Regions from separate parts of the Rhizobium sp. rho-13.1 genome, predicted to be linked through region 1. Evidence: riboswitches for the same ligand, from Rfam matches in the RefSeq annotation. Region 1 holds a riboswitch; the other holds the start of a gene.

Region 1 (4,898 bases):
GGCGTCGCCGCGATAATGCGATCTGGTGTATTCGACGACCCGCTGGTCAGCCAGGCGCGAGATGCGCTCGATCAGCAGTGCCGGGGCTCCGGGCTTGACGTCAAGCGTGGCGGCCGAGGATGGGTCGAGGGTGACTGCGGTCAGCCGCTGCAGGGCATGAACCGGGCGGAACCCGTTGGCAGTCAGGGCATCGTAAAGGGAGCTCTCGCCGGCCGCGTCTTCGGCCAGGAACTGGGTCGGGACGACGGCGCGTTCGATGGCGAGCGGCAGTCCGTCGGCCAGCCGCAATCGGTCGAGCCGCAGCACCGGTTCGTCGACGCCGAGGCCGAGCAGGAAGGTCTCCTCGGGCGTCGGCATGGAAACGCTCCGGGACAGGATTTTTGCCGCCGGCGAGCGACCGCGCGAGCGCATATCGGCGGAGAAGGAGGAGAGGCGCCAGAGCGACTGTTCCATCCGCTCGACCTTCTGGGAGACGAAAGTACCGCTGCCGTGCCGCGACTCCAGAGTGCCTGCCGTCAGCAGGTCGCGATAGGCGGTGCGCACGGTGACACGGCCGAGCTGCAGTCCTTCGGCGAGATCGCGCTCGGCCGGCAATGCAGTGCCCGGTTTCAACAGTCCTTCTTGAATAAGCCCGGTCAGCGCTATCGCCAAACGCCTGTAAAGCGGCCCGCTCGCTGCCGCATCCCGCAAGCCGCGCCCATTCAGTTCGGAAATCAAACTGGTTCTATCCATGGGTTCGGATTAGAACCTATGTAGGACCACTTTGCAAGGTATCTCTTGGGCGCTGGTCGCTTGGCCTGCGACCAGCGAAGGCTGCGCGCTCAGTTCTTCGTGAAAATGTAGTCCGTTTCCTGGCGCAGGACTTCGCCGGGATGGAGCGAAGCGGAGGAAAAGCCCGGCTGGTTGATGGCGTCGGGCCAGATCTGCGTCTCCAGGCAGAAACCGGCGAACGGACCCATCATCTTGCCGTCAATGCCGGGGACGGGGACGTCGAGCTTGAAGCCGGCGTAGAGTTGGACGCCCGGTTCCGTCGTACGCACTTCGAGCGTTACGCCGGAATTGATGCTGCGGGCGAGAACAACGGCGCGCTTGGCCGTGCGCTCCAGCGATAAACAGAAATTGTGGTCGTATAGTACCTGTTCACCGTCGACGAAGCGCTTCATCGGGCCCATTTCTCTCAGGTCGAAGGGCGTGCCGGCGACGGGAGCGATCTCGCCGGTCGGGATCTGCCGCGCATCGGTCGGCAGGTAGTGGTCGGCTGCGATCATGATGTCGTGGTCGAGCGCATCGTCGCGGCCGTCGAGATTGAAGTAGGCGTGCTGGCAGACATTGGCAATGGTCGGCTGGTCTGTCGTGGTCTCGTAGATTACCGATAGCTCACCATTGCCGTGGACCCAGTAGGTAGCCTGGATCGTGCAGTTGCCGGGATAGCCGCTGCGGCCATCGGGATCTACGATCTTGAGGACGACGCGGTCGGCGGCATGCTCGACGATCGTCCAGTTGCGCAGGGCGATATTGTCGAAGCCGCCGTGCAGATGGGTTACGCCGTTCTCGTTCAGGTCCAGCTGGTACGTCTTGCCGTCGAGCGTGAACCTGCCGTCGGCGATTCGGTTGGCGCAGCGGCCGGGCGTTGCGCCGAAATAGGCGGAGTGCTTTTCGTAGCTTTCGAAGTTGTCGAAGCCAAGCGTCAGGGCCGGCGCGTGGTTTTCAAGCCGGAGGTCCTGGATCACCGCTCCCCAGCTGATGACATGGGCAGTCAGCCCGCCGCCTGTAATCTTGACGCGGTGTACCGTCTCGCCGGCCGCAGTCTTGCCGAAAACTTCGCGCTGCAAAGTGCTGTCCGTCATGTCCTCATCCCATTCGTCTCTAATGCGAGGCGCCGACCCTGCCTCCATTCGCCGCTATCCGCAACCCGCCTGCCGGCGGAATCAGACCTCCGTCCCGGGGACGTGACTATTTCTGCAAGCCGATGTCGGCCATGTCGTAAGGTGTCGTCTGGTATATCTCGTTGATCCAGTTGCCGACGAACAGATGAGCGTGGCTGCGCCAGCGGTTGGGCGGCGTCAGGGACGGATCGTTGTGCGGGAAATAGTCGTGCGGCATCTTGATCGGGATGCCGGCATCGACGTCGCGGAAATATTCGTCTGCCAGCGACGTCGAATCGTATTCGACGTGGTTGAACATGTAGAGCCGCCTTGCTGTCTTCTCGTGCACAAGGCAAATGCCCATTTCCGGCGATTCCATCAGGATTTCCAAGCCAGGGACGGTTTCGACATCCTTGCGGCGGACTTCGGTCCAGCGCGACACGGGCACGCCGAAGTCGTCGGAAAAGCCGTTGAGATAGACCGAGGACGGGTTCAGGTTCTGGTGCCGGTAGACACCGAACGCCTTTTCCTTCAGCAGGTGCTTCGGCACGCCGTGAAAATGGTAGATCGCCGCCATCGCACCCCAGCAGACGTTCAGCGTCGAATGAACGTTGGTGGTCGTCCAGTCGAGGATCTGGCGCATTTCGTCCCAGTAGGTGACTTCCTCGAAGTCGAGCAACTCGATCGGCGCACCGGTGATGATGAAGCCGTCGAACTTGCGATGCCTGATCTCCTCCCAGGTCTCGTAGAACGACAGGAGATGCTCCTCGGAAGTGTTCTTCGCCTTGTGCCCACCGATGCGGATCAGCGAGAACTCGACCTGCAGCGGCGAGGCGCCGACGAGGCGCGCCATCTGTATTTCGGTCTTGATCTTGTTGGGCATCAGGTTGAGCAGCCCGATCTGCAGCGGACGGATATCCTGACGGACGGCCATCGTCTCTGTCATCACCCGCACGCCCTCTTTGACGAGGGTATCGAAGGCGGGCAGTGTATCGGGGATCTTAATGGGCATGCGCGTTACTCGATCAACTAAACCGGCGGCGAAAAAACGAATCGCTACCGGTCCGCATGCGGCCCTGATTTAGCGACTTGTTTAACGTGGCTGCAAGCCGGCCGGCCAAATCACCACGCGATGTTAAATAGCGCTGGACAGGTTTCGAATCAACATCAATCGCCGGTTGGTAAATGCGCGGCGCGGCGTGGTGAACCTGCAGCGGCATTCGGGCGTATAAGGCTTTCATAAGGTTTGAAGCGCAAGCTGATGGCGAGGAGGGCGGTTCCAGGCCAGGGATCGCTGGCGCTACGCGCTTCGGGCTCGCATGGATGGACATGTGCGATGGCCATGACTATCTGAGGGATGAGGATCAGGATTTTTTGATGGCCGTTGATACTACAGAGAAGCCCAGCGTCCAGGGCGATGCGCGCGTCGGATACGACTTGAGTGTGCTGTACAGGTTGAGGATGATGCTTTCGGCGTTCTGGCATTCGCCCGTGCGCGTCAGGCTCATATCGCTCGTGGTATCGCTGTTCGTCATCATTCTCGTGACGGCTTATGTGCAGGTTCTCTTGAACGAGTGGAATGCGCCATTCTACGATTCGCTGGCACGACGCGACCTTAACGAATTCGTGAAACAGCTTGGTGTCTTCGGCATGATCGCCGGCTCGCTGCTGGTGCTCAACGTCATCCAGGCCTGGCTCAACCAGATGGCGGCGCTCTACATGCGCGAGGGCCTGGCGCGCGACCTGGTCGATCAGTGGCTGAAGGGCAAGCGCGCCCTGCGGCTGGCGTCGTCTGGTCTGATCGGCGTCAATCCGGACCAGCGTCTCCATGAGGATGCCCGCAACCTTGCAGAAAGCACCACGGGCCTTGCGATCGGCCTCGTCCAGTCGACGATCCTGCTGATCAGCTTCATCGGCGTGCTCTGGGAGCTGTCGAGCGGCTTCATATTCCATTTTCGCGGCAGCAGCTTTTCCATTCCGGGATACATGGTATGGGCGGCGATTATCTATGCCGCCTCGGCTTCTTTCCTCAGCCAGTTCGTCGGCGGCAAGCTGGTGCGGCTCAATGCCGACCGCTACTCCAAGGAGGCCGAACTGCGTTTCGCGCTGATGCACGCCAACGAGTACATGCCGTCGATCACCATTGCCGGCGGACAGGAAAACGAGCGCCGCCGCATCAACGGCGATATTTCCTCGGTGCTCGGCGTTATCCGTAAGCTGGCCATCGCCAACACCAATCTTACCTGGGTGTCGGCGAGCTACGGCTGGATGGTGCTGGTCATTCCAATCCTGGTGGCGGCGCCAGCCTACTTCTCGGGCGGCCTCAGCATCGGCCAGCTGATGATGGTGGTTGGCGCCTTCAACCAGGTGAACACGGCACTGCGCTGGTATGTCGCCAATTTCGGGCCGATCGCCGAGTGGCGCGCGACGCTGATGCGCGTTACCGATTTTCGCGAGGCGGTCGTCGAGATGGATATCGAGGATCACCTGCCCAACATGATCGACGTCGCCCGCGCTGCGCCTGGCATGATGGTGCTGAAGGATCTCGAGGTCTCGACCAAGATGTCCGACGAGATCGTCGAGAACGGTTTTCGGATCCGCGAGGGCACGGTGACGATCACCGCCGGCGAGCACATCATGATCAACGGCGATCACGGCGTGAACCGCAAGCTGTTGTTCCAGGCGCTAGCCGGCGAATGGCATTGCGGCAAGGGCGAGATCGACCTGCCGCCGCCGGAAGACATGCTGTTCATGCCGCACACCGCCTATGTCCCGAGCGGAACGCTGCGCGAGGCCATGACATTCCCCGAGGCACGCGATGCCTACCCGGATTCCGACCTCGAAATGGCGATTGAAAAAGCTGGTCTCGGCAGGCTGAAAGGCAAGCTCGATACGAACGCCCGCTGGGATCGTATGCTCGATACCGACGAACAGAAGGCCGTCGGCTTTGCCCATGCCCTGCTCGCCAAGCCGCGCTGGCTGATCCTCGACGAAACGCTCGAAGGCCTGGAGCCGGATATCCAGAAGCGCCTG
Region 2 (4,898 bases), on a different contig from region 1:
TGACGATCCGATAGCCCCAGACATAGCGGCTGTCTTCCGGATCGGATTGCTCCTCCAGATAGAACGGCTCGACGATGACTTCGATATCTCGTGTAAGGGCGCGGTACATCCCAGCCACCTTCAATGAATTTGGTTACGATATCCTCTAGCCTTCAACCTTCGTCAAGGAAGGGAAGCCTAATTAAGGCCAAATGCGATGGCTGACGCGGCCTTTTGAATATTAAGGATAATGTGCGGGGTTAACACGGACCCGGCGTGTCGCCGCCCGGCAAGGCCGGGCAGCCTGTTTGGTATCCGATCAGGCCGAGACCTTCTCCAGCGCCTGGGCGAAATCCTCGATGAGATCGTCCGTGTCCTCGATGCCGGCCGAAAACCGTACAGTGCCGGGGGAAATTCCGAGCTCGGCGCGATCCTCGTCGGTCAGGTTCTTGTGGGTGGTGGTGGCTGGATGGGTGATCAGGCTCTTGGCGTCGCCGAGATTGTTGGAGATCTTGACGATTTCCAGCGCATTCTGCAGCGCGAACGCCGCTTCCTTGCCGCCCTTGAGTTCCATGCAGACCAGCGTAGAGCCGCCGGTCATCTGCTTGGCGATGATATCGGCCTGCGGATGGTCTTTGCGGCCGGGATAGATCACCTTGGCCACCTTGCCGCTGTCGGCAAGGAAGTCGGCAATGCGGCTGGCATTTTCAGTCTGCTGTTTGACGCGCACCGGCAGGGTCTCGGTACCCTTCAGCAGCGTCCAGGCGGTAAACGGCGACATAGCGGGGCCGGTGTGCCGGTAATAGTCCTGCAGGTGCTCGTCGACCCAGTCCTTGTCCGACAGAACGACGCCACCGAGCGAACGACCTTGTCCATCGATATGCTTGGTGGCCGAATAGACGACGATGTGGGCGCCGAGTTCGAGCGGCTTCTGGAACAACGGTGTAGCAAACACATTGTCTACGACAAGCTTGGCGCCGATCTGGTTGGCGAGTTTCGCGACGCCGGCAATGTCTACCACCTCGAGCGTCGGATTGGTGGGGCTCTCCAGGAACATCACCTTGGTGTTCGGGCGTATGGCCTGTTCCCAGTTGGCCAGATCGCGGCCGTCGACCAGCGTGCATTCGATACCGTAGCGCGGCGCCAATGTCTCGACGACCCAGCGGCACGAGCCGAACAGGGCGCGGGCAGCAACGATATGGTCGCCTGCCTTCACCTGGCAGAGAATCGCCGCGCTGACCGCCGCCATGCCTGATGCCGTCGAGCGCGCTTCCTCGGCGCCTTCCAGCATGCACATGCGCTTTTCGAACATGTCGTTGGTCGGGCTGCCATAGCGCGCGTAGATGAAGCCTTCCGTCTCGCCCTTGAAGCGGGCTTCCGCCGCCTCCGAGCTGTCGTAGACAAAACCCTGTGTCAGATAGATTGCTTCGGATGTCTCGCCGAATTGCGAGCGCAACGTGCCGCCATGGACAAGTTGTGTTGCGGGGCGCCAAGTCTTGGTCATGCCATCACCACCTTCGTGATACAAAAAAACCGGTCGCAAAAGCAGACCGGTTTTCAACCCGGTCTTTTTAGCCATTTATTTAACGTGGCTGCAAGCCGACCGGCCAAATCACCACGGGATAAGACTGCAATACTGCCGTTGGCCGCTTGCGTCAATTCCCCGTATTTGGTTTTGTCTGGGGCAAAACAAGGCCCGTATATGGTTTTGTCCGCGACAAAACAAGGATTGAGCACATGGCTCGCGACACTGGAATTTTGGCGGATCGCGCCATTGCCGCTCTTTTCGACGCCGGTCGGCTGACGACCGAAAGGGAGCTCGATTTCGATCAGATCCAGCCGGCGAGCCTTGACCTGAGGTTGGGGGCGAAAGCGTTTCGCGTCCGTGCGAGCTTCATGCCGGGTCCGAACAATCTCGTCTCCGATAAACTGGACCGGCTCAGCCTGCATGTCATCGACCTCAACGAAAGCGCCGTGCTCGAGACCGGCTGCGTCTATATCGTGCCGCTGATGGAGCGTCTCGACCTGCCATCGGACATGTCCGCCTCGGCCAACCCGAAAAGCTCGACCGGCCGCCTCGACATCTTCACCCGCGTCATCACCGATTATGCGCAGGAGTTCGACAAGATCCCGGCCGGCTATTCCGGGCCGCTCTACCTGGAAATCTCGCCACGCACCTTCCCGATCGTCGTGCGCCGTGGTTCGCGCCTGTCGCAGATCCGTTTCCGGATCGGCCATGCCATGCTGTCTGAGCCGGAATTGCTGACGCTGCACGAGACCGAAACTCTCGTCGCCAGCAAGAAGCCAAACGTGACCGGCGGCGGCATCGCACTGTCGATCGACCTCGTCGGCGACGGCAATGGGCTGATCGGCTATCGCGGCAAGCATCACACGGCGGTGGTCGATGTCGACAAGAAGGCCCAGCACGACATTTTCGATTTCTGGGAGCCGCTCTACAGCCGCGGTCGGACCGAGCTTATCCTCGATCCCGACGAATTCTACATCCTGGTCTCGCGCGAGGCGGTGCACGTGCCGCCGGACTACGCCGCCGAAATGACCCCTTACGATCCGCTGGTCGGTGAATTCCGCGTCCACTATGCCGGCTTCTTCGATCCCGGCTTCGGTCATGCGCCAGCCGGGGGACGTGGCAGCCGCGCGGTGCTCGAAGTGCGCAGCCACGAAGTCCCGTTCATCCTCGAGGATGGCCAGGTCGTCGGCCGCCTCATCTACGAGCACATGCTGGAGCTCCCGGCCAGCCTCTACGGCACCGGCGCCGGCTCCAACTATCAGGCGCAGGGCCTGAAACTCTCCAAGCATTTCCGCTTGTAACCAGCCATCCCGACCGGCCATTCCATCTTGACAGCCCGGCCGAACTGTTGGAAGGCTTCGCGCCGTGCGGGTGTAGCTCAATGGTAGAGCAGCAGCTTCCCAAGCTGAATACGAGGGTTCGATTCCCTTCACCCGCTCCAGTCATTTCTTTGTCCGACCCGTTGAGCGGACAGGCAGAGCTTTGAAGCTCTCGCCGCAGATGTGCTACCGCAACACACCTTCCCGAACTTGACACGGCTGTTGTGATAAACTGTAGGTACCAAGGATTTTATTCCTCTTGGCGTCTTTACGAATGTTAACACTTAGATTAACCTCGCGCGTGGATGGGGATGGGACGCCTCGATCTCAAGGCCAGGCGACGATGCTGTCACACGATCAGATATGGAGTGCAATCGACGGGCTTGCCGAGCGGCATGACCTGACGCCCTCCGGCCTCGCGCGTCGTGCAGGTCTCGACCCCACCTCTTTCAACAAATCCAAACGACTGAGTGCCGATGGCCGCCAGCGCTGGCCGTCGACGGAATCCATTGCCAAGGTGCTCGATGCAACAGGGGCCAGCGTCGAGCAGTTCATGGGATTGCTGCGGCCTGGGTCCATGCCGTCAGGCATGCCGGACGGTGCCTTTCCGCCGCAGGCGGGCTCTATTCCGCTGCTGGGCTTTGCGCAGGCCGGAGCAGGCGGCTTTTTCGACGATGGCGGCTTTCCGGCGGGGCAGGGCTGGGATGTCGTCGAGTTCCCGGCGACCCCGGCGCAGAAAGCTGGCGTCTACGCGCTGGAAGTGCAGGGCGACAGCATGATGCCGCTTTATCGCGATGGCGACGTGCTGATCGTCGAGCCCGGTGCGCAGGTCCGGCGCAACGACCGCGTGGTTGTTAAAACGCGTGAGGGCGAGGTCATGGCCAAGGTCTTGCTGCGCCAGAGCCCGAAGTCGATCGAGCTTCTGTCGCTCAATCCGGCCCATCCCAACAGAAGCATCGAGCTTGTCGATGTGGAGTGGATGGCGCGGATCATCTGGGCGAGCCAATAGGAAAGTTGTCTTGATGCGTTCCCCCACTCTGCTGACCGGTGTCACCGGCGCCGTGGCCGTCATGGTCCTGGTCTACGTCGGGCTGACGGCGATGAACCTGCAGCCGCATATCACCTTCGGCGATCCGGCACCGCGCGTGGCCAGTCTCGACAAGCCGCCGGAGAAGCCGGATGCACCGCAGCCTGTGACAGCGGCGCCTGAGCCTACGGCGTCTCCGAAAGTTTCGGAGCAGCCCGCGACTTCCTTGGCGCCGGCGCCGGCGCCGACACCACAAAGTTCAGACAATTCCGCTGCTAGTGAGATGCCGGCCCCCGCGCCGTCGTCATCTCCCGCCGAGCCAGCGCCAGTGTCGCCATCGACCCCGGTTCCACCTTCTGAAGCACCACCGCCGCCCGCCGCTGCAGTGCTGCCGCCTGCTCCGCCTGTCGTGGCGGCTACATCGCCGCGGCCGGCAACTCCGGAGCCGGGCGCAACCGGCCAAATGCTTCCCTCTCCCGAACCCGCGTCGCCCAGCGCTCCCGCTGTCGCGGCCTTGCCGCCCGCTGCCCCGGTAACTGCCACGTCGAAGGAGGCGACAAGCCCGTCGGCGGCATTGCCGGACCGGACGCCGCCGGTTGCCACGGCCGAACCCCCGTCTTCACCGGTGGAAGACAGCGCCATTGCCGACAGAATGGCGCCGCCGCCGATGCCTCCGTCCTCTCCGACTCCGCCGACACCCCCGGTGCCGCTTGCAGCCTCGGTTCCGACGCCGCTGACGAGACCGCAGCCGCCAGCGGAAAAACTTGCCAGCGCCGAGCCTCTGCCTTCGGATGACAAGGACGCGGTCGCATCTTCGGGCAAGCAGGCACCGCCGACGCAATCTGCCGCGCTGGCGCCGCAGCCGGAGCGGCCGGAAGGCGATGCTGGCGCCACTCCGCAAGCGAATGCGGACCTGAAGCCGATCGATCTCTCCCGTCCCTTTGCCGAGCGCGCCGGTATCCTCACCATCGGTGGCAGGAGCGTGCAGCTTGCCGGCATTGTGCCAACCGATCCGTCACGCAGCTGTACCGGCCCGAATGGCAAG

The links. Region 1 has a riboswitch for S-adenosylmethionine ahead of metA (homoserine O-succinyltransferase). Riboswitches for the same ligand answer to the same signal wherever they lie in the genome.
Region 2: linked by a shared signal. The riboswitch ahead of EQW76_RS08330 (O-succinylhomoserine sulfhydrylase) and the one ahead of metA (homoserine O-succinyltransferase) in region 1 are both predicted to bind S-adenosylmethionine.

Annotation. Positions count from the first base shown of each region.
Region 1 covers NZ_SCFL01000003.1:160,412-165,309, forward strand. The annotation lists gene EQW76_RS11995 (GntR family transcriptional regulator) at 1-732, opposite strand, end outside; gene EQW76_RS12000 (aldose epimerase family protein) at 822-1,847, opposite strand; gene metA (homoserine O-succinyltransferase) at 1,954-2,877, opposite strand; SAM riboswitch at 2,924-3,004, opposite strand; gene EQW76_RS12010 (ABC transporter ATP-binding protein/permease) at 3,243-4,898, shown strand, end outside.
Region 2 covers NZ_SCFL01000002.1:383,358-388,255, forward strand. The annotation lists gene apaG (Co2+/Mg2+ efflux protein ApaG) at 1-109, opposite strand, end outside; gene EQW76_RS08330 (O-succinylhomoserine sulfhydrylase) at 299-1,483, opposite strand; SAM riboswitch at 1,530-1,608, opposite strand; gene EQW76_RS08335 (2'-deoxycytidine 5'-triphosphate deaminase) at 1,717-2,808, shown strand; tRNA gene EQW76_RS08340 (tRNA-Gly) at 2,875-2,948, shown strand; gene EQW76_RS08345 (helix-turn-helix transcriptional regulator) at 3,170-3,835, shown strand; gene EQW76_RS08350 (thermonuclease family protein) at 3,849-4,898, shown strand, end outside.